DNA from 3 places in the Solibacillus sp. R5-41 genome. Region 1 is predicted to be linked to each of the others. Evidence: riboswitches for the same ligand, from Rfam matches in the RefSeq annotation. Region 1 holds a riboswitch; each other region holds the start of a gene.

What was found. A riboswitch is a leader RNA that binds a small molecule or an ion and turns the genes downstream of it on or off. The one in region 1 is predicted to bind S-adenosylmethionine.
Region 2: another riboswitch for S-adenosylmethionine. It lies ahead of CSE16_RS17025 (methionine ABC transporter ATP-binding protein); the one in region 1 lies ahead of CSE16_RS19480 (bifunctional homocysteine S-methyltransferase/methylenetetrahydrofolate reductase).
Region 3: another riboswitch for S-adenosylmethionine. It lies ahead of CSE16_RS01625 (O-acetylhomoserine aminocarboxypropyltransferase/cysteine synthase family protein); the one in region 1 lies ahead of CSE16_RS19480 (bifunctional homocysteine S-methyltransferase/methylenetetrahydrofolate reductase).

The regions. Positions count from the first base shown of each region.
Region 1 is NZ_CP024123.1:3,944,725-3,947,874, forward strand. It holds gene metH (methionine synthase) at 1-210, opposite strand, end outside; gene CSE16_RS19480 (bifunctional homocysteine S-methyltransferase/methylenetetrahydrofolate reductase) at 203-2,047, opposite strand; SAM riboswitch class I at 2,150-2,248, opposite strand; gene hemG (protoporphyrinogen oxidase) at 2,462-3,150, opposite strand, start outside.
Region 2 is NZ_CP024123.1:3,423,213-3,426,362, reverse strand. It holds gene CSE16_RS17045 (arsenate reductase family protein) at 1-242, shown strand, start outside; gene gcvH (glycine cleavage system protein GcvH) at 323-703, shown strand; gene CSE16_RS17035 (toprim domain-containing protein) at 822-1,148, shown strand; gene CSE16_RS17030 (thioredoxin family protein) at 1,156-1,461, shown strand; SAM riboswitch class I at 1,518-1,623, shown strand; gene CSE16_RS17025 (methionine ABC transporter ATP-binding protein) at 1,779-2,807, shown strand; gene CSE16_RS17020 (methionine ABC transporter permease) at 2,800-3,150, shown strand, end outside.
Region 3 is NZ_CP024123.1:331,284-334,433, forward strand. It holds gene CSE16_RS01615 (hypothetical protein) at 1-259, opposite strand, end outside; gene nfsA (oxygen-insensitive NADPH nitroreductase) at 472-1,206, opposite strand; SAM riboswitch class I at 1,426-1,541, shown strand; gene CSE16_RS01625 (O-acetylhomoserine aminocarboxypropyltransferase/cysteine synthase family protein) at 1,662-2,966, shown strand.

The sequences.
Region 1 (3,150 bases):
AATGATATCGGAACCAGCTTCTAAATAAGCACGATGAATTTTTCCTAACACATCTGGTCGTGTCAAAATAAGGTTTTCATTACAGCCATCTAATTCCTCACCGCCAAAGTCTTCATAGGTCAAATTTTCATTTTGGAGCATTGTCCCCATTGCACCATCGATAATTAATATTCGTTTTTGTAATTGCTCCTGTATTGGATGATTAAGCATTTGTTTGAGCTCCTTTATATTTAACATCAAACGCTTTCACATAGTCGATTAGTTCTAGCGTCATATCGTAGCGTAAAAATGGTGTAATTAAGTAAATTCCATTAAAATACTGACATGCTGTTTCTAAAAGTTCCTTAGCAATTTTAACGCCCTCTTTTGTTGCCGCTTCTTTGTCCTCACCGCAAGCTTCCATACGCGCAAGTACTTCCTCTGAAAGCTTGATACCTGGCACTTCATGGTGAAGGAATTCCGCACTTCTAAATGAAGTAAGGGGCATAATTCCAATATATATCGGCGTCTCTAAATGCTTTGTCGCCTCATAAATCTCTTTAATTTTTTCTTTCGTATAAACTGGTTGCGAAATGAAATAATCCGCCCCGTGTTCAATTTTCTTCTCTAAGCGAGCAACCGCCCGATCTAATACACGCACATTCGGATTGAAAGCACCTGCAACGGAGAAATTTGCCTGCTTGCGCAATGTTTTTCCTGTGAAAGATGAGCCTTCATTTAATTGTTTAATTAAAGAAATTAACTCCATTGATGACACATCATATACACTCGTTGCACCAGGGAAATCCCCAACTTTTGTTGGGTCACCAGTCACCACTAAAAGATCATGCAGCTCTAATGCATCTAGACCCATTAAATGTGATTGTAAACCAATTAAATTGCGGTCACGACAAGTTAAATGTGGCAATGTGCGAATACCGTGCTGCTTCAAAATAGAAGCCATCGCAATATTACTTATACGCGGAGAAGCAAGGGAATTATCCGCCATCATAATAACATCCGCTCCTGCGTTGTATAATTCTTTCGCACCTTCCACGAAGCCATCAATTTCTAAATGTCGTGGCGTATCTAACTCAACAATGACAGAACGTTCGCGCTTTGCTTTTAAATGTAACGGCTCTTGCTTACGTGGCTCAGGTACACGCACAAATTCTGTACGCCCTTGCTTCACTTTTTTCTCTGTAATGGGCTTAATATGAGCTAAACGACTTTTCACTGCCGCAATATGCTTTGGTGTCGTACCACAGCATCCGCCGATTAAACGAACACCTTGCTCGACTAATTCAACCGCAGCACGCGCAAAATAATCCGCCTCTGACTCATAAACAACGCGCCCATCTTCCACATCTAATAAAGAAGCATTCGGGGAAGCAGACAAAAAGGAATTTTCCGGAAGCTCTACACCTTCAAATGATTGAATCGTATGGAACGGCCCTAAGCGACAATTACTGCCGACGATATCTGCTCCTAAAGCGGCAAGCTCTGTTAAAGCCGCATTTAATGACAGACCATTTTGTAAAACTCCTGGATCTTGCATCGTCACTTGTGCAATAATCGGTAAGTCCGTTAATGTGCGTAATAAATGAACACAGTGGGATAATTCCTCAAAATCATAATACGTCTCTAGTAAAAAGCCATCTGGTTGACCTGCAAGAAGTACTTTTGCCTGTTCCTCAAACGCATCTAAAATTTCTGCTAGTGTCACATCATTTTTTCGAACGCCTCGAATACCCCCGATTGTAGCTAACACATATTGTCCTCCAGGAGTTGCAGCACGCTTAGCAATTTGTAATGCCGCTTCATTAAACTCTTGCACACGGTATTCATAGCCGTAACGAGCAAGCTTAATTGCATTGGCACCATATGTATTCGTCTGGATAATATCCGCTCCGGCAGCAACATATTCACCATGTATTTTTTCAATAATTTCTGGTCGCAAAATATTCATTTCTTCATGACAATAATCTAAACCATAGGAATATAATAATGTACCAATTGCGCCGTCAGCTGTTAATACTTTAGTTTTTAAATCCTCTAATAAACCCATTGTATTCACTCCCATATTTACAGTATTTTCAGTCATTTAATGATATAAAAAAGCCTTCTTTCAAAAATAAAAGAAGGCATTACACATTGTAAGTTTAGGTCCCTCTCATCTTCTGGCATTTGCCTGCTGGATTTAGCACCTGACTATTTGTTGGTTGCTGAAGTTTCATAGGGCCAGTCCCTCAACTTCTCTCGATAAGATACATTATGAATTTTTTAATACTAAATCAATTATACCCCGGCATAATTGCATCCGGATTACGATTTATGCTTGCAAAGGGTGTTAACCTAAGTTCGTAACATCCGATGGAAGTTTCAATTCGTTTTAGCAGAGTTTTCTGATTAAAAGAATTAACAGAATCATAACGTTATATGAAAAAAACGTCAATAGCTGTTAGCATATTCAAGCATAACTTTACACAATTGCATTGATTATTTGCTGTGCGGTCGTCTTTCCATTTTGAATACACGCACCAATACCCACACCAAAATACGAGCATCCCGCAAGTAATACGTTTGGATAACGCGTCTCTAAATCCTCTACAACAACACCAAGAGCATCATTATGTGCTAAATCATAACGCGGCATTTGATCGATCCATTTTGTCACATTCACTATTTTTGGTTGTGCTGCAATGCCAAGACTTAAAAGAATATCCTCTCGTGCAACCGTTGTTAGCTCCTCATCAGACATTGCTGCTAACTCTTCATAGCGCGGATTACTATTTTTATAAAATAAGCGTACGAGTAGATTACCTTTTGTCGACGTGTGCTTCCATTTTCGACTCGTCCAAGTAGATGCATTGCATATTAAATCACTATTATGCGAGACGATAAAACCGGTGCCATCTGCTGGCAATACTTCATCTGGTACATCAAAGCCTACATACATCGTAATCACAGATGCCGTTGAAAATTGCGCTAAACTTTTATCTAATGTCTCATCTGCTAATACTTTACGCACTGTGTCATTTGGAACTGCAAGCACAACAACATCTGCTTCTATTATTTTTCCATTTACCACTACCTCATATTGCGACCCCACTTTTCGAACACTTTCTGTTGTGGCATTTTTCATAAATTCAACGTCTGGCAACATTTCCT
Region 2 (3,150 bases), 520 kb from region 1:
CTGTGGAGGAGTTACAATTGATTTATAAAGCAAGTGGCTTGCCTTTAAAGAAATTTTTCAATACATCCGGCATAAAGTATCGAGAGCTTGGATTGAAGGATAATCTTGAAACAATGACAGAAGCGGAGCAATTAGCATTACTTGCATCGGATGGCATGTTGATTAAACGACCACTTGTTACAGATGGTAAAAAAATAACATTAGGATTTAAGGAGTCTGACTTCTTAAATACTTGGAAATAAACGGCGTTACATATTGAATTTCCGAACGAAATATGGCAAACTGAACATGAATGTACTACATATTAATTGGAGGGGTTTTCATGAACACACCGAAAGAATTGAAATATACAAAAGAGCACGAATGGGTAAAAATTGAGGATGGTAAAGCAACAATCGGCATTACTCACTTCGCACAATCTGAACTTGGTGACATCGTATTCGTTGAGCTTCCAGAGGTTGGCGACGACATTACGAAAGATCAACCATTCGGTAGCGTAGAATCTGTTAAAACAGTTTCTGAATTATATGCACCATTATCAGGTACAGTTGTATCAGTAAACGAAGAGTTATCTGACAACCCAGAGTTTGTTAATGAATCTCCATACGAGCAAGCATGGATGGTTGTTATCGAATTATCAAATGATGCAGAGTTAGAAGAATTAATGGATGCAGAAGCATACACACAATTAATTGAACAATAATATTCCTTACGCTAAAATCTGTATGTACAGATTTTAGCGTCTTTTTATCTTCATTCAGCAGACGTCCAAACGGAATGACGCCGAGTGGGAATTGATTGTTTGTATAGGAGGTTTTATATTGGAGAAATGCATTATTGTTGAAGGGCGTTCAGATAAAATTCAAATTTCCCCTTTATTGGCTGAACAAGTCGTTATTCTTTGTACGAATGGCACGATAAGTGAAGATGAATTAATTGCATTATTAACACCGTACGAGCAATATGAAATGGTAACGATGTTCGATGTTGATAAAAATGGAGAGAAATTGCGTAAGTTGATGAATCGGACATATTCTGAAGCACAACATTTAATTATTCCAAAGCAATATATTGAAGTGGCAAAGACGCCAGCCCCTATTTTAATCGAACTTCTTAAACGTGCGAAATTTATAGTAAAAGAAGGTTGATCGTAGTATGGAAGTGTGGACGAGAGAACAATGGGTGCAACAGCTGCAAAATGAAGGGCAGCGTGCCTTTTACTTATATACACCAATGTGTGGAACATGTGATGTGGCATCAAAAATATTAACAGTAATTGAGGAATTATTACCGGATTTGTCAATTGGAATGGCAAATATCAACTATTTAGGTGATCTCGCAATGGAGTTACAGGTGGAAAGTGTGCCGTGTTTAATCATTGCTAATAACGGGGAAATGCAGAAAAAAATATATGCATTTCAATCCGTACCTTTTTTGTATGAAATGTTAAAAAGTGATTGACGTTCCTAAGCCGACGTGATAGAGTATCATTTATAATAAAAAACTTAATAGCGTTACTCTTATAAAGAGAGGCGGAGGGAAGTGCCCTATGAAGCCCGGCAACCAGCATTGTATGATGAAAAGGTGCCAAGTCACACAAAGTTTAACTTTGAGAGATGAGAGAACGGTTCAACATAAATGTGAAAACCTTTCTACTTGTCGTCGTAGAAGGGTTTTTTTTCTTTTTGAACAAGTTGAAAATTAGGTAAAACTACTCGCGCGAAAAAATGTGCTATGAAAATAACGAATAAGTTATTTCGAATAAAGGAGTTCAAACGATGATTGACTTACAAAATATATCGAAGGTTTATAAAACGAAAAATGGAGAACTAACAGCCGTAAATCAAGTAAACTTATCGATTAAACAAGGCGAAATCTTCGGCATTATTGGTTATAGTGGTGCAGGTAAAAGTACGATGATTCGACTGTTAAATGGGTTAGAAAAACCAACAGTTGGTTCGGTCGTTGTAAACGGAAATGATATTTCTAAGGCGTCGGGGAAAAAGCTACGAGATGCTCGACAAAAGATCAGTATGATTTTTCAACATTTCAATTTGCTTTGGTCGCGTACAGTGGAAGATAATATCGCCTTTCCGCTTGAAATTGCTGGAGTACCAAAAGAAGATCGAGCAAAACGAGTAGAAGAGCTAATTGAGCTTGTTGGACTAGCAGGTCGAGGAAAAGCGTATCCTTCACAATTATCAGGTGGACAAAAACAGCGTGTCGGAATTGCCCGTGCACTTGCAAACAATCCAGAAGTTTTATTATGTGACGAGGCAACATCTGCATTGGACCCAGAAACGACGGATTCGATTTTAGAGCTGTTACTCGGCATTAATAAAAAAATTGGATTGACAATTGTACTCATTACACACGAAATGCATGTTATTCGAAAAATTTGTGATCGTGTTGCGGTAATGGAAGCAGGTAAAGTAGTAGAGCAAGGCGAGGTGCTACAAGTATTCCAAAATCCTCAAGCACCGATAACGAAAAACTTCATGTCGCAAATATCTGGTGAAACACAGGAAATGCAAACGTCACTCGAGCAAATTTTAGCGAATTATCCATCGGGGAAAATTGTGAAGCTAAGCTTTGTTGGCCAAACAACAGAGCAACCTGTAATATCACAAATCATTAAGCAATTTGATATTGTCGTGAATATTGTACATGGGAAAATTTCCAATACAACAAGTGGTCCGCTCGGCACATTGTTTATCCATATTGAAGGTTCGAGCGAACAAATTAAAGCCGCTTTAGATGTACTAGAGCAACATAAAGTTCAAACGGAGGTGATTGGACATGATTGAGCAATTATTTCCGAATGTAGATTGGGCAAAGATGCTCGATGCAACCTATGAAACAATTTATATGACAACAATAGCAACGGTCGTTACATTCGCACTCGGTTTAATCATCGGGATTGTATTATTTTTAACGAGTGATAATCAGCTATGGGCAAATAAAATCGTCCACTTTTTAACGGGGTCAGTCGTGAATATTTTCCGTTCGATTCCATTCATCGTTTTAATTATTTTACTTATCCCATTCACGAAATTTTTACTTGGTACAATTCGTGGTGCCAATGCTGCTTTACCAGCGCTTATTATTGGTGCTGCCCCGTTCTATGCGCGAATGGTATTGATCGCCTTG
Region 3 (3,150 bases), 670 kb from region 1:
CTAAATGGAAAATTTGCATAAGCACCACTTCAGGATTTTCGAAGTTGCAAACAAATTTAAGTTGCCAAATTGATGTATGTGCAATATATTGGTCGATGAACGCGGTTGCAGCTTCATATTTTGAGTGCTCTATTTGATCTGTAATTTGTTGATGAATTTTATTTAATTCAATATTTATGTCTGAAATTAACAAAGGGTATTTTCGAGCAGATTTCAAATGTTGGCGTTCTAATGATTTCGCAATAAATGGAGTCGACATTTATGTTACCTCCTAACAACTTCAGTCTCTTCATAATAGCAAAATATGAAACAAAAAACCTAAGTCATAATGAGTAATATGAAATGCTAAAAAAATAATTCTAAAAATCCGTATGGATGTAAAGTACCGATTCAATTAGTAAAGAAGGCATGTTCTTAGCTCAAAAAAACATCATTTTAGCGGAGCGCTAAAATGATGGGTAGGTCATGCGGTTATTTCCACGTAAAGCCTTTTGTTGCAAGGAAATCTTTTATAAATGGACGTTTTTGGTCGACTAAAAAATCCGCCATTTGCTTCGTCCAAGTTGCCATCTTTTGATTGGAAGAGCGGCTTGCGTAATACGTTTCCATCATCGCATCATAGTCAGCTAATAATGTTTCATATTGATCTACGTCATAGCTGTTTTCATGCAACACAGCCGATACTGGTAGACGAGGCTTTGTTTCATTACGTTTTGTCGGTGTACCAATTGTCATCGCAAATAATGGGAACACATAATCAGGTAAATTAAATAGTTCACTAATTTCAGCTGGATTTGTGCGTGCCCCGCCAATATAGCAAATCCCATAGCCCATCGCTTCAGCAGCAATAACAAAGTTTTGTGCAAATAATGAAACGTCCGCAACGCCAACAAGAACGTTTTCAGCAGAATCTGTCACAATGTCAACGCCGTGCATTTGACCTGCAACTTGTAGACGTTTGAAATCCACGCAAAATAAGAAAGAAGCACCCGCAGTTTTGAATTGGAAATCATTTTTTGATAACTCACCTAGTTTTGCTTTTTTCTCCTCATCCGTTACCCAAATAACGCTATATGCTTGGACAAAATGTGAGCTTGCAGCCATTTGCGCCGTTTCGATTAAATCAATAATGGTTTCTTTTGAAATTTGCTCACCTGAATATTTTCGAACAGATGAGTGACTTCGTAAAATTTCTCTTGTTTGCATGTAAATTTCTCCCCTTATGAAAAAATCAATGTAAAGGAACGTTCCTTTAAGTTTATTCTAGTCGATTTATATTCAGATGACTATTGATAATGCTGAAATGAGACTCAACAGCTTTGTTAAATAGAATATTATGAAAATCAGAAAATTTTAAATTAACTGTTGACGAACTGATATTAACTGTTTTATACTGTGAAACAACGATGGAACATAAATCACATACTCTTATCAAGAGTGGCGGAGGGAATAGGCCCTGAGATGCCCGGCAACCAGTGAGTGACGAACTGACTAAGGTGCTACTTCCTACAAGATGCAATTTGCATTTTGAAAGATAAGAGGAGGCAAACTTGCTCATTTGCAAACCCTCTTCTTAGCTGAAGAGGGTTTTTTTCATTCAAAAAACTCCTCCTCTATAACACCGATTTCACCATCGAAAACTATTTTGGAGGTTATTATTGATGACAAATTTACGACCAGAAACACTATTATTACACGGAGGTCAAAAGCCAGATCCTGTAACGGGTGCGATTGCAGTACCAATTTATCGTTCAACGGCTTATGCATTTAAAGATACTGCTCATGCGCAGCGACTATTTGCATTAGAAGAGGCGGGCAATATTTATTCACGTATTATGAACCCAACGGTTGGTGCATTTGAAGAGCGTGTTGCGTTATTAGAAGGGGGAGCAGCCGCAGTAGCACTTTCATCTGGTGCAGCAGCTATCGCATTTTCTATTTTAAACTTAGCAAGTGCTGGGGACGAAATCGTGGCAGCAGGTTCACTTTACGGTGGTACGTATAATTTATTTGCAACAACATTACCACGCTACGGCATTACAGTGAAATTTGTGGATGAAACGAACCCAGAAAATTTCCGGAACGCAATTACAGATAAAACAAAGGCTGTTTATGCAGAAATTATTGGTAACCCAAGTTTAAAGGTGTTAGATATTGAAGCAGTTGCTACAATCGCACATGAAAACGGACTACCATTATTAATCGATAGCACATTCGCTTCGCCATATGGTGGGAACCCAATTGAATTTGGCGCGGATGTTGTCATTCACTCGGCTACGAAATGGATAGGTGGTCACGGAACGACAATTGGTGGCATTGTCGTGGACGCAGGGAATTTTGATTGGACACAAGGGCGTCATCTTGGGTTTACAGAGCCAGATACGTCTTATCACGGACTTCGTTATGGAATTGACACTGCAGGGGCTGCATTTGCCACAAAGCTACGTGTTCAACTTTTACGTGATTTCGGTCCTACATTATCAGCAGACGCAGCATTTAACTTTTTACAAGGCCTAGAAACGCTTCATCTGCGTATCGTGCGCCATAATGAAAATACGTTAAAAGTAGCGGAATATTTACGCAACCACCCATTTGTGGAATATGTAAACTATAACGGCTTTGAAGATTTCCCTTCACATGAGCTAGCGAAAAAATATTTGAAAAACGGGTTTGGCTCAATTTTAACATTTGGCATTAAAGGTGGACGTGAAGCAGGGCGCCAAGTCATTGATAACGTGGAATTATTCTCACACGTAGCCAATGTAGGAGACGCGCGCTCATTAATTATCCACCCAGCATCTACGACACACCAACAATTATCAGCTGAAGAATTAAAAGTAGCTGGTGTATCTGAGGAGCTCATTCGCTTATCGATCGGTTTGGAGGCCATAGAAGATATTATTGCAGATTTAGAACAAGCTTTAGCGAAAGTAGCCGCTAATTTAGAAATCGAAACACAAGTTTAATATAATAGAAGAAACTTGCTTGCCTTTCATCATTTCGTTAGGGAGCAGCTTTCCAAAATTAAAACCAAGTATTTTTATAAGGTTTATTGACAAAGATAAAACCTAGTAATAAAATAGGGATTATAAACTGAGTAATGTAAATAATGTTGCAGCATCGTTTACATTACTTGAAGATAGCGCACTT